Regions from separate parts of the Bradyrhizobium sp. B120 genome, predicted to be linked through region 2. Evidence: predicted binding sites of a transcription regulator. Region 2 holds the regulator's gene; the other holds the start of a gene.
What was found. Region 2 encodes LexA, which represses DNA repair genes until DNA is damaged. Its sites were predicted from a motif close to TGTTCNNNNTGTGTTCNG; they were not measured.
Positions count from the first base shown of each region.

Region 1: dinB (DNA polymerase IV) is a predicted target of LexA. The motif match lies at 2,339-2,356, and genes of this name have one in related genera.

Region 1 is NZ_CP185242.1:3,434,902-3,439,191, forward strand. Features, by position in the region: gene ACOIX3_RS15510 (acyltransferase family protein) at 1-66, opposite strand, end outside; gene ACOIX3_RS15515 (hypothetical protein) at 383-1,564, opposite strand; gene ACOIX3_RS15520 (hypothetical protein) at 1,805-2,071, opposite strand; gene dinB (DNA polymerase IV) at 2,418-3,665, shown strand; gene ACOIX3_RS15530 (hypothetical protein) at 3,780-3,989, shown strand; gene ACOIX3_RS15535 (SGNH/GDSL hydrolase family protein) at 4,034-4,290, opposite strand, start outside.
Region 2 is NZ_CP185242.1:4,685,349-4,689,638, reverse strand. Features, by position in the region: gene ACOIX3_RS21430 (ComEC/Rec2 family competence protein) at 1-1,170, shown strand, start outside; gene ACOIX3_RS21425 (hypothetical protein) at 1,167-1,394, opposite strand; gene ACOIX3_RS21420 (hypothetical protein) at 1,540-1,968, opposite strand; gene lexA (transcriptional repressor LexA) at 2,225-2,929, opposite strand; gene glp (gephyrin-like molybdotransferase Glp) at 3,173-4,290, opposite strand, start outside.

The DNA.
Region 1 (4,290 bases), 1.3 Mb from region 2:
CAAGACGACCAGCGAGGCGGCAATTCCGCGTAGCGCCTGGATGTGATGGTTTCTCGAGATGATCATGGGTTTTGCTTCGCATCCGGCCCGCCGCTCTGAACGGCCTGGTTTCTGGCAACACGGAACAGACGTCCGGAGACACTATGCCCCCAGTCGCGTTGCTCGATGCGAGCCCATAGGAGGTAGTACTTCGGAGCCGTTGTGCACGATCATCTCCGGAAAGCCGCTAGCGCGGCGCGACACCGCCGCTTCGGATTGGCTGTCGCCAAGTTTCGTCGGCACGTCGCCATCTGGTAGACGGATGGCGCCGCCGAACTTGCGGGCGAGACGTTCAGCAACATCATGCCACCCCGCACCGGGAGCAAACACCGGGAGGAGGCCGCTAATTCGCCATCAACACGGCATCGACGCGGCGGCTGTTTCGTGTGCTGATGATGATGGCGCCGTTGCGGATCGCAAATCTCGCGCCGACCAGTCGTGGCGCCTTCTCCGTCAGCGGCGACGGCAACGGAATCATTCCGCCGGTGACGGGATCGCCGACGTTGATCGGCGGTCCGCCGGCACCGGCTGAAGGGGCAGCCTTGATGTATTCCCTGATCAGCTGAATCTCTTCTCGCGAGAGGTTGAGTGCAGCCTGTTCGCTCCTGGCCTCAGCGGCCTTCTTGTCCGCCTCAAGCTTGTCTTGCGCTTCGTCCTGCTGGGCGGCCTCGCGTTTCGCGGCGTCCTGTTCGAGTCGTACGAGACGTTCCCTCAACGGGACCAGCTCCCGCCGCAGGGTGGCGTTGTCCGACTTCAACGACGAGATCTGGCCGAGTGCAATCGCTGCGGCAACGCACGCAACGACCGAGATCAGGCTGAGGCACGCAACGGCCAGCCCCGTCATTCCAGCGCCACTGACCGCTTTCCGATCCGGCACGTCGCTCTCGGAACGCCGCCGCCGCGCCCGGGTAAATCCCGGCATGCCGGTGCCGAGGAGTTTTACGAGTCGCGAGAATCGGGAATCGTTTTGGTCCGGCTCGTGAATGGAGCCAAATGCCGGCTCGGGGACGATCGGGGGGAGCGCGGGCAGGTCGGGGGATGCGGTTGAGCGGCTGGTGCTCGAGGTCGTGCGATCGGCAAGGCTTTCTTGCATCAGGCGAGGGATTTGCCGATCAATCGCGTCGGGCCGTTCGACAACCGCATCTCTGGTCGCATCGCGCGGATCGGCAGCGACGGTCTCCACGCGCTCCGCTTGTCGTTCGCTCGGCTCCTGTTCACCGACCTCTTGCTCGCCTAGCTCCTGCTCGCCGAGCTCCTGCTGGTTGAGCTCCTGTTCGATCCGGGACGCTTCGAGCTCGCGCCACAGCGCGAGACCGGAGTCCGTGATCTGCAGCCCGGCCTCATTGATCGAAGCCCATCCGGATTGGAAGACGTCGGCGTCGCCAAGCTCCGACGATCGCTTCAGCTTCGTGGCTGCATCGCCCGCGGCGATCATGCGCTTGACTTCGCGGCTGACCTCTTCAAGCGGAATCCGTTGCTCGGGTCTTGCGGCCAGCACGCTCAAGATCGCCAGATTGAACCTCATGTGGCGCCTCTCGATGCCCCGGCAACCGGTCGTGCAGCCGCTCCGCTCCCGTGCCGGCGATGTGCGAACCGCGGACGAGGCCGAAGCGGATCAATCATGCCGGCGCGAACGTCCGTCACTCGGAGAGCCAGGCAAGTGTAGCGGCTCCCTCAGAGGCAAACAATGCGCCTTCCGGCGCACGACAGATGGATAAGCCTGTCTGCGGACAAGACGCGTTGGGATCACGTCCGCTGAAGCGCCTCAGAGGAACTCGCGAAGCCTCGAGAGCTCGATCACGTGCTCGGGCGACAGCACATCCGGCACGAGGGGAGGCTGCGACGTGGTCCGGATCTCGTAGAGATGCCGGGTCTTCTCGGGCTTGCCCATGAAGTCCCGGATGCATTGGTCGAGCGTTCCGTTGACGATCATATAGGGCGCGCGATCCTCTCGCCTGGAATTGCCGAGAGAAGGCCATTTGTAAAGCGAGGCCGCAGCCTGGAAGTCCACCTGATGAGAGTGGTCGGTCATGCCTTGATCTCTACCCGAAAAAGCCTGTTCGTCAAACAACGCCGGCTCATGAGCGAGCTGGCGCAGCGGGACGCGACAGCCGCGCGTCGTGATCTCGTCTTCGGCAGAGAATGCCCGTGGATGTCGAGCGACCTCCCAACCGCCTTGCGATGATTCCTTCGAGAGCGACCGGCAACCCGCTTCGATGCCCGGCGCGGCAGCCCGCCCAACGTTCGCTGGCAGACCGCCGGCCGCCCGCGGCCACTCCTGGTGGACCGGATTCGAATATGTTCTTGTTTTGTTCTGTTGGCTAATGTAGCGTCCAGGGACGAGCAATTTTGGTCAGGTCAGGGATGAACGCCTTGAGATGGCAGCCGCAGCCACCATCCTTCACGCGGACCTGGATGCGTTTTACGCGTCGGTCGAGCAGTTGCTTGAGCCGTCGCTGCAAGGCAAGCCGATCGCCGTCGGAGGCGGGGTTGTGCTTGCCGCGTCCTATGAGGCCAAGGCCTTCGGGGTGTATGGCGGCATGTCGGGACGGGAAGCGCGCCGGCTCTGCCCGCAACTGATATTCGTCGGCGGCCACTTCAGCGATTACCAACGGCTGGGTGACGCAGCCATCGAGGTGATCGGCGACTTCACCCCGCTCGTCGAGCGCATTTCGATCGACGAGGCGTTTGCCGACGTGGCCGGCTGCACGCATCTGTTCGGAACGCCCGCCGAAATAGCCGCGGCGATCCGGCGGCGTGTGCGCACGGAGCTCGGCCTTGCGATTTCGGTCGGCGTCGCCCGCACCAAGCATCTGGCAAAGATCGCCTCGCAGGTCGCAAAGCCCGACGGGCTTGTCGTCGTCGATCCCGACGCCGAGCTCGGATTCCTGCATGAACTGCCGGTTGAGTTGATGTGGGGAGTAGGGCCGGTCACCAGGACACGGCTGGACGCGATCGGCGTCTCGACGATCGGTCAACTCGCCAAATTGTCGGAGCGGTCGCTGACGCGGCTGCTCGGTCCGGCGGCGGGCGAGAAACTCGCCGCGCTGGCCTGGAATCGCGATCCGCGACAGCTCACGCCGCATCGGCGCGCGCGATCGGCAGGAGCACAATCGGCGCTTGGCCGAAAGCCCGCGATCGAGCAGGTCATTCGGCCGACGCTGCTTCATCTCGCCGACCGCGTCGCCACGCGGCTCCGGGCGAAATCCCGGCCTGGACGAACCGTGACGGTGCGCGTTCGCTTCGCCGACCTGAAATCGGTGACGCGCTCGATGACGCTCGATGCGCCCGTGTGCACGACGGTGATCCTCGCCAGCCTCGCCGAGAAGCTGGTGCGCGCCACGCTTGCTGACCACCCAAGCGAGAAAATCATTTCGTTGCTGGCAATCTCGGTGTCGCATCTCGAGGAGCATTGGGATCTTGCGCTCGAGCTTCCGCTCGGACTCGCCGATCAAGCGCTTCGCCCTGGAAGTCCGATCGGGATCGCCCGCTGGGCCGCGGACTGTGCCATCGACAAGGTCCGCGATCGTTTTGGCTGGGATGCGATCGGATACGGTTCGGCAGCGCTGGAGGTCGTTCGTTCGGTGCCCGACGACTTCCGCAAGCTGGCCGAGAAGGAGCTCTAACGCTTCGCCGGTTCACCGGCTTGTCATTGCATTAAGAAAACGCAATCCGGAATCGCGGGCTTGTGAGTGGTGGCGTGGCGCGCCCGGTCTATCCTGAGCACGCGGAGGAGAGCCATGAAATTCAGCTCCGAACTGATCCAGACGATGCGCGACGCGCTGGAGACGGTGATGGCAAGCGTGCCGGCCGATCAATCCGTGTTCGGTCTCAAGGCGGCCGTTGCCGAATCCATCTTGCGGGCGGCGGCGCACGGCCAGACGTCGTTCGACGGGCTCGTGGCGTCGGCGTCCGATCAGCTGCAATCGATCATCTCGATGCTGACCTAGCAGACCGGGTCGCACCTCAGCGTCATTGATGGCTCCCGCGCAGCCTACGATGAACCAATGCCTTGCTTTGCGATCCTGGTCAGGGCTTCGTATCCGGATGGCGTCAGGTGCAGGAGATCGCTCTTGTAGTTGGCACACGGCGTTGTTCGTCCGCATGCGATGTCGGAGGCATCGATCGTTCTGATCCCGAGTTCCCGGCTTCTCCTGCTGAGCTCGGCATTGACGGATCCGATGTTCTCGGCTGCGCCCTTCATCTGGTCGCCTCGCGGAAGAATCTGGATGGAGAAAATCTTGCCGTTCG
Region 2 (4,290 bases):
GCGGTCATCGTCGACCGCCGCGCGATCACCTTCCGCACGCTGGCGGTGGCGGCGCTGATCGTGCTCGCGATCGCGCCGGAGGCACTGGTGCATCCGAGCTTCCAGATGTCGTTTGCGGCGACGCTCGGGCTGGTGGCGCTGGTGCAGATCGGGCTGCCGAACCTGCTGGCGTCACCAGATCATTCGGCGACCGCACGGGTAGCGCTGTGGGGCGGGCGCGAGCTCACGATGCTGATGCTGGCCTCGCTGGTCGCCGGGCTCGCGACGACGCCCTACGCCGCGTTCCATTTCCACCGCGTGACGCCCTACGGGCTGCTGGCGAACCTTGCGGCGATGCCGGTGGTGTCGGCGGTCGTGATGCCGGCCGGCCTGCTCGGGCTGCTCGCCATGCCGTTCGGCTTCGACGGCGTGTTCTGGGCGATCATGGGGTTCGGCATCGACTGGATGATCCTGGTGACGCAATGGGTCGCCGCGCTGCCGGGCGCGGTCGGCCGGATGGCGGCGTTCGGAATCGGGCCGATGGTCGTGGCAAGCGCGGGCCTCATCCTGCTCGGGCTGTTGCGGACGCCGCTGCGTTGGTCGGGTGCCGTGCTGCTGGTGGTGGCCTCGGTCTGGGCGGTGCGGGTGCCGCAGCCGGACGTGCTGGTCTCAGCCGACGGTCGCAACGTTGCGGTGCGGGGCGGCGACGGCCGGCTGCATCTGATGCACAGCGCGAAGGACGCATTCCTCGTCAAGGAGTGGCTGGCGGCGGATGCCGACGCGCGGACTGCGACGGACTCGTCGCTCGGCGAGGGCGTCTCCTGCGATCCGAGCGGCTGCGTGACGCAGGGTCCCGGCGGCGCCTTCGTCGCGCTGGCGAGCCGGCCCGAGGCGCTGGCCGACGACTGCGAGCGTGCGGTGCTGATCGTGAGCGCGCGACCGGCGCCGAAGGATTGCGCGGCCTCGGTGATCGATGCCGAGCGGTTGCGGCGCCACGGCGCGCTGGTGCTGCGGCGCATCAGGGACGGCTACGTGATCGATGCGGTCAAGCCCGGCGGGATCGACCGGCCGTGGTCACCGGCGGTCCCCGGCGACGGCGAGAGTGAGACCACGCTGCGCACGCCCGCGACCGCTCCGCGGCCCGCCGTCGACGCGACGCCGGCCGAAACCGATTTGCAGGGCGATGATTAACCGTTGTCGGGCGAGGGCCCGGTCGGCAGCTCGAACAGGCCGAGATGGTATTCGTCGGAGTCAGGGCCGGCGTCGGGCTTCTTGACGAGGGTGAAGGAAGCCTCGGGGAATTGCTCCCAGACCTTCAGGTCGTCAGCCGTCACCGTCAGCCAGCCGAACCGGAACATGTAGCGGCCCGGCTCCGTGACGCGTCCAGCCTTTTGCCATGTGACCTTGTCGACCACCACGCACGTCCTCCGTGCCCGATGATGCGCCAAGGCGCGTGTCGACGCAATTCTCCAGCTGCGCCCCGGAACCCGGCGTCCGGGGTCGCTCGAAATCGCTTAGGTCATCCGCCGCCGGACAGCTCATTCCGCGGCGACGATGCGTTCAACCCAAAAACAGCGACGCAAATGCGGAGGGCCGCCGCTCCACCACCTTCGGCTTCTGCTCGACCGGCGGATGCAGTGCCGGCAATTGCAGCACGCTGACGCGTTGTCCCTCGACCAGCTGGGTCACCAGCACATGGCTGCCGTCGGGGAATTCGACCGCGTCATGATGGCGATCGGGAACGTCGGGCTCGACTTCGTTGAACACGCCGACGCGGAAGTTCATCGTCTTGGTCCAGATCCAGCGGCTGTCGTAGCGAACGTTCTCGGCGAAAGCGAGCTCGGTGCCCGGCAGCATGCAGACCGCGACAGTGGGATCGGTCTCCGAAGCAAAGCCGCGGGTCGACGTGCCGCGGAAAGTCGTGGTGATCAGCGTCTCTCCAACAATGGCGGGGCGCGACGCCACGGCGTGCAGACTATAGTCACACATCGGATGGCTCCTCTAATCGAGGTAGCGACCCGTGCCTCTCCTTGAGGCATAGGGCCTCTACCAGAGTGGACGATAGCGAACGAGTGTCTCCTCGTTTCTGGGCGATTGTACGACTGGTCGCCCAACGCTCCCGATCACAAACACGCGACGCTGCGTGAGAGGTATCGGAGCGCATCGGGCAAACAGCACGTTGCGCTATCATTCAAGGAACGATCCGATGTGTTGCTCGTTCCCCGCCGCCGCAAGTATTTGAAATTCAGTATTTGCGATAGAGGCCGATCAGCTTGCCCTGGATGCGGACCCGGTTCGGCGGCAGGATGCGCACTTCATAGGCGGTATTGGCCGGCTCCAGCGCGATCGATGCGCCGCGGCGGCGGAAGCGCTTCAGGGTGGCTTCCTCCTCGTCGATCAGCGCCACCACGATGTCGCCGGTGTTGGCGACGTCGTTGCGCTGGATCAGCGCCATGTCGCCGTCGAGGATGCCGGCATCGACCATCGAGTCGCCGCGCACTTCCAGCGCATAGTGCTCGCCGGAGCCGAGCATGTCGGGCGGTACGCTGATGGTGTGGCTGCGGGTCTGCAGCGCCTCGATCGGCGTACCGGCGGCGATCCGGCCCATCACGGGGACCGCGACCGGACGGTTGCCGTCGTCCTCGGCGATCGGCGGCGAGCTGGTGCGCTTGCCGAGGGTGCCTTCGATGACGCTCGGCGTGAAGCCGCGGCGGCCGTTGCCGCCGCCAGCCGAGAGTTCGGGCAGCTTGATGACTTCGATGGCGCGGGCGCGGTTGGGCAGGCGGCGGATGAATCCGCGCTCTTCCAGCGCAGTGATCAGGCGGTGGATTCCGGACTTCGAGCGCAGGTCGAGCGCATCCTTCATCTCGTCGAACGAGGGCGGTACGCCGGCCTCTTTCAGACGTTCATTGATGAAACGCAGAAGTTCGTACTGTTTGCGCGTGAGCATCTCGAGTATTCCCCCGGTTGGTAGCGTCGTTCGATTCCGAGACTCTTCAGGTAGGCCTGCAGGCGGGGCCTGACCTCAGGAGCACGGTGCTCATCACAAGCGCTCCCTCGCGGCCTCCCATTTGTACACACCAGTACTCGAAACAAATCATGAACGGACACTATATGTTCGATATGTGTTCCGCAACCACTTAATTTCCGGTGAACGCATCCGGCGAGCGCTCAAGCGATGCGGTCTGCGCCGTCACTCGGGCAGTGTCAGGATCTCGCATTCGCTGCCTTTGACGGCGGCAGGCGCAAACGGCGGACGCACGAGAAGTGCCCGTGCCGCAGCGAGATTCCCGAGCAGCGACGAGTCCTGCTGTGTGACCGGCGTTGCGATCAGCGTGCCGTCCTCGCGCGCCTCGATGCGTGCGCGCAGATAGTCCTCGCGCTGGTCGTTGGCGGCGAGGTCGCGGCCGAGCAATGCGCTCTCGCGGCGATGACGAACAGCTTTTCGGCCGCTCAGTGCCCGAATCAACGGCACCAGAAACAGGAAGGCGCAGACATAGGAGGACACCGGATTGCCGGGCAGGCCGATCACCCGCATTGCGCCGAGCCGGCCATGCATCATCGGCTTGCCGGGTCGCATCGCAATCCGCCAGAACGCCATCTGAACGCCCTCGGCCTCCAGCGACTGCTTGACCAGGTCGTGGTCGCCGACCGAGGCGCCGCCGGTCGTGATCAGGATGTCGGCACCGGTCTCGCGCGCCCGGCGGATGCCGGCGGTGGTGGCTTCCACCGTGTCGGCGGCAACCCCGAGATCGACGGTCTCGGCGCCCTCGGCGCGCGCCAGTGCCCGCAGCGCGTAACCGTTGGAATAGACGATCTGGCCGGGCCCGGGCGTCGCGCCCGGCATCACCAGCTCGTCGCCGGTCGCCAGCACCGCGACCTTCGGACGACGGTGCACCGCGAGGTCCGGATAGTTCATGGCGGCCGCCAGTGACAGCGCGCGATCGGAGAGGCGGCTGCCGGCGGCGAGCAGCACGTCGCCTTCACGGAAGTCGACGCCGGCCGGGCGGATGTGCCGTCCGGCGGCAGCTGGCTCGGTGATCGTGATGTGGTCGCCGTCGACGGCGGTGTCTTCCTGGATGATGACGGCGTCGGCGCCATTAGGGATCACGCCGCCGGTGAAGATCCGCACCGCTTCGCCGGCGCCGACCGTGCGCTCGAACGGCCGGCCGGCGGCGACTTCGCCGATCACCTTGAGCCGGACCGTCAGATCACCGGCGTCGGCCGCGCGCACGGCATAGCCGTCCATCGCCGACATCGGCTGCGGCGGCTGGGTGCGCAGCGCGGCGAGGTCGCGCGCCAGGGTGCGGT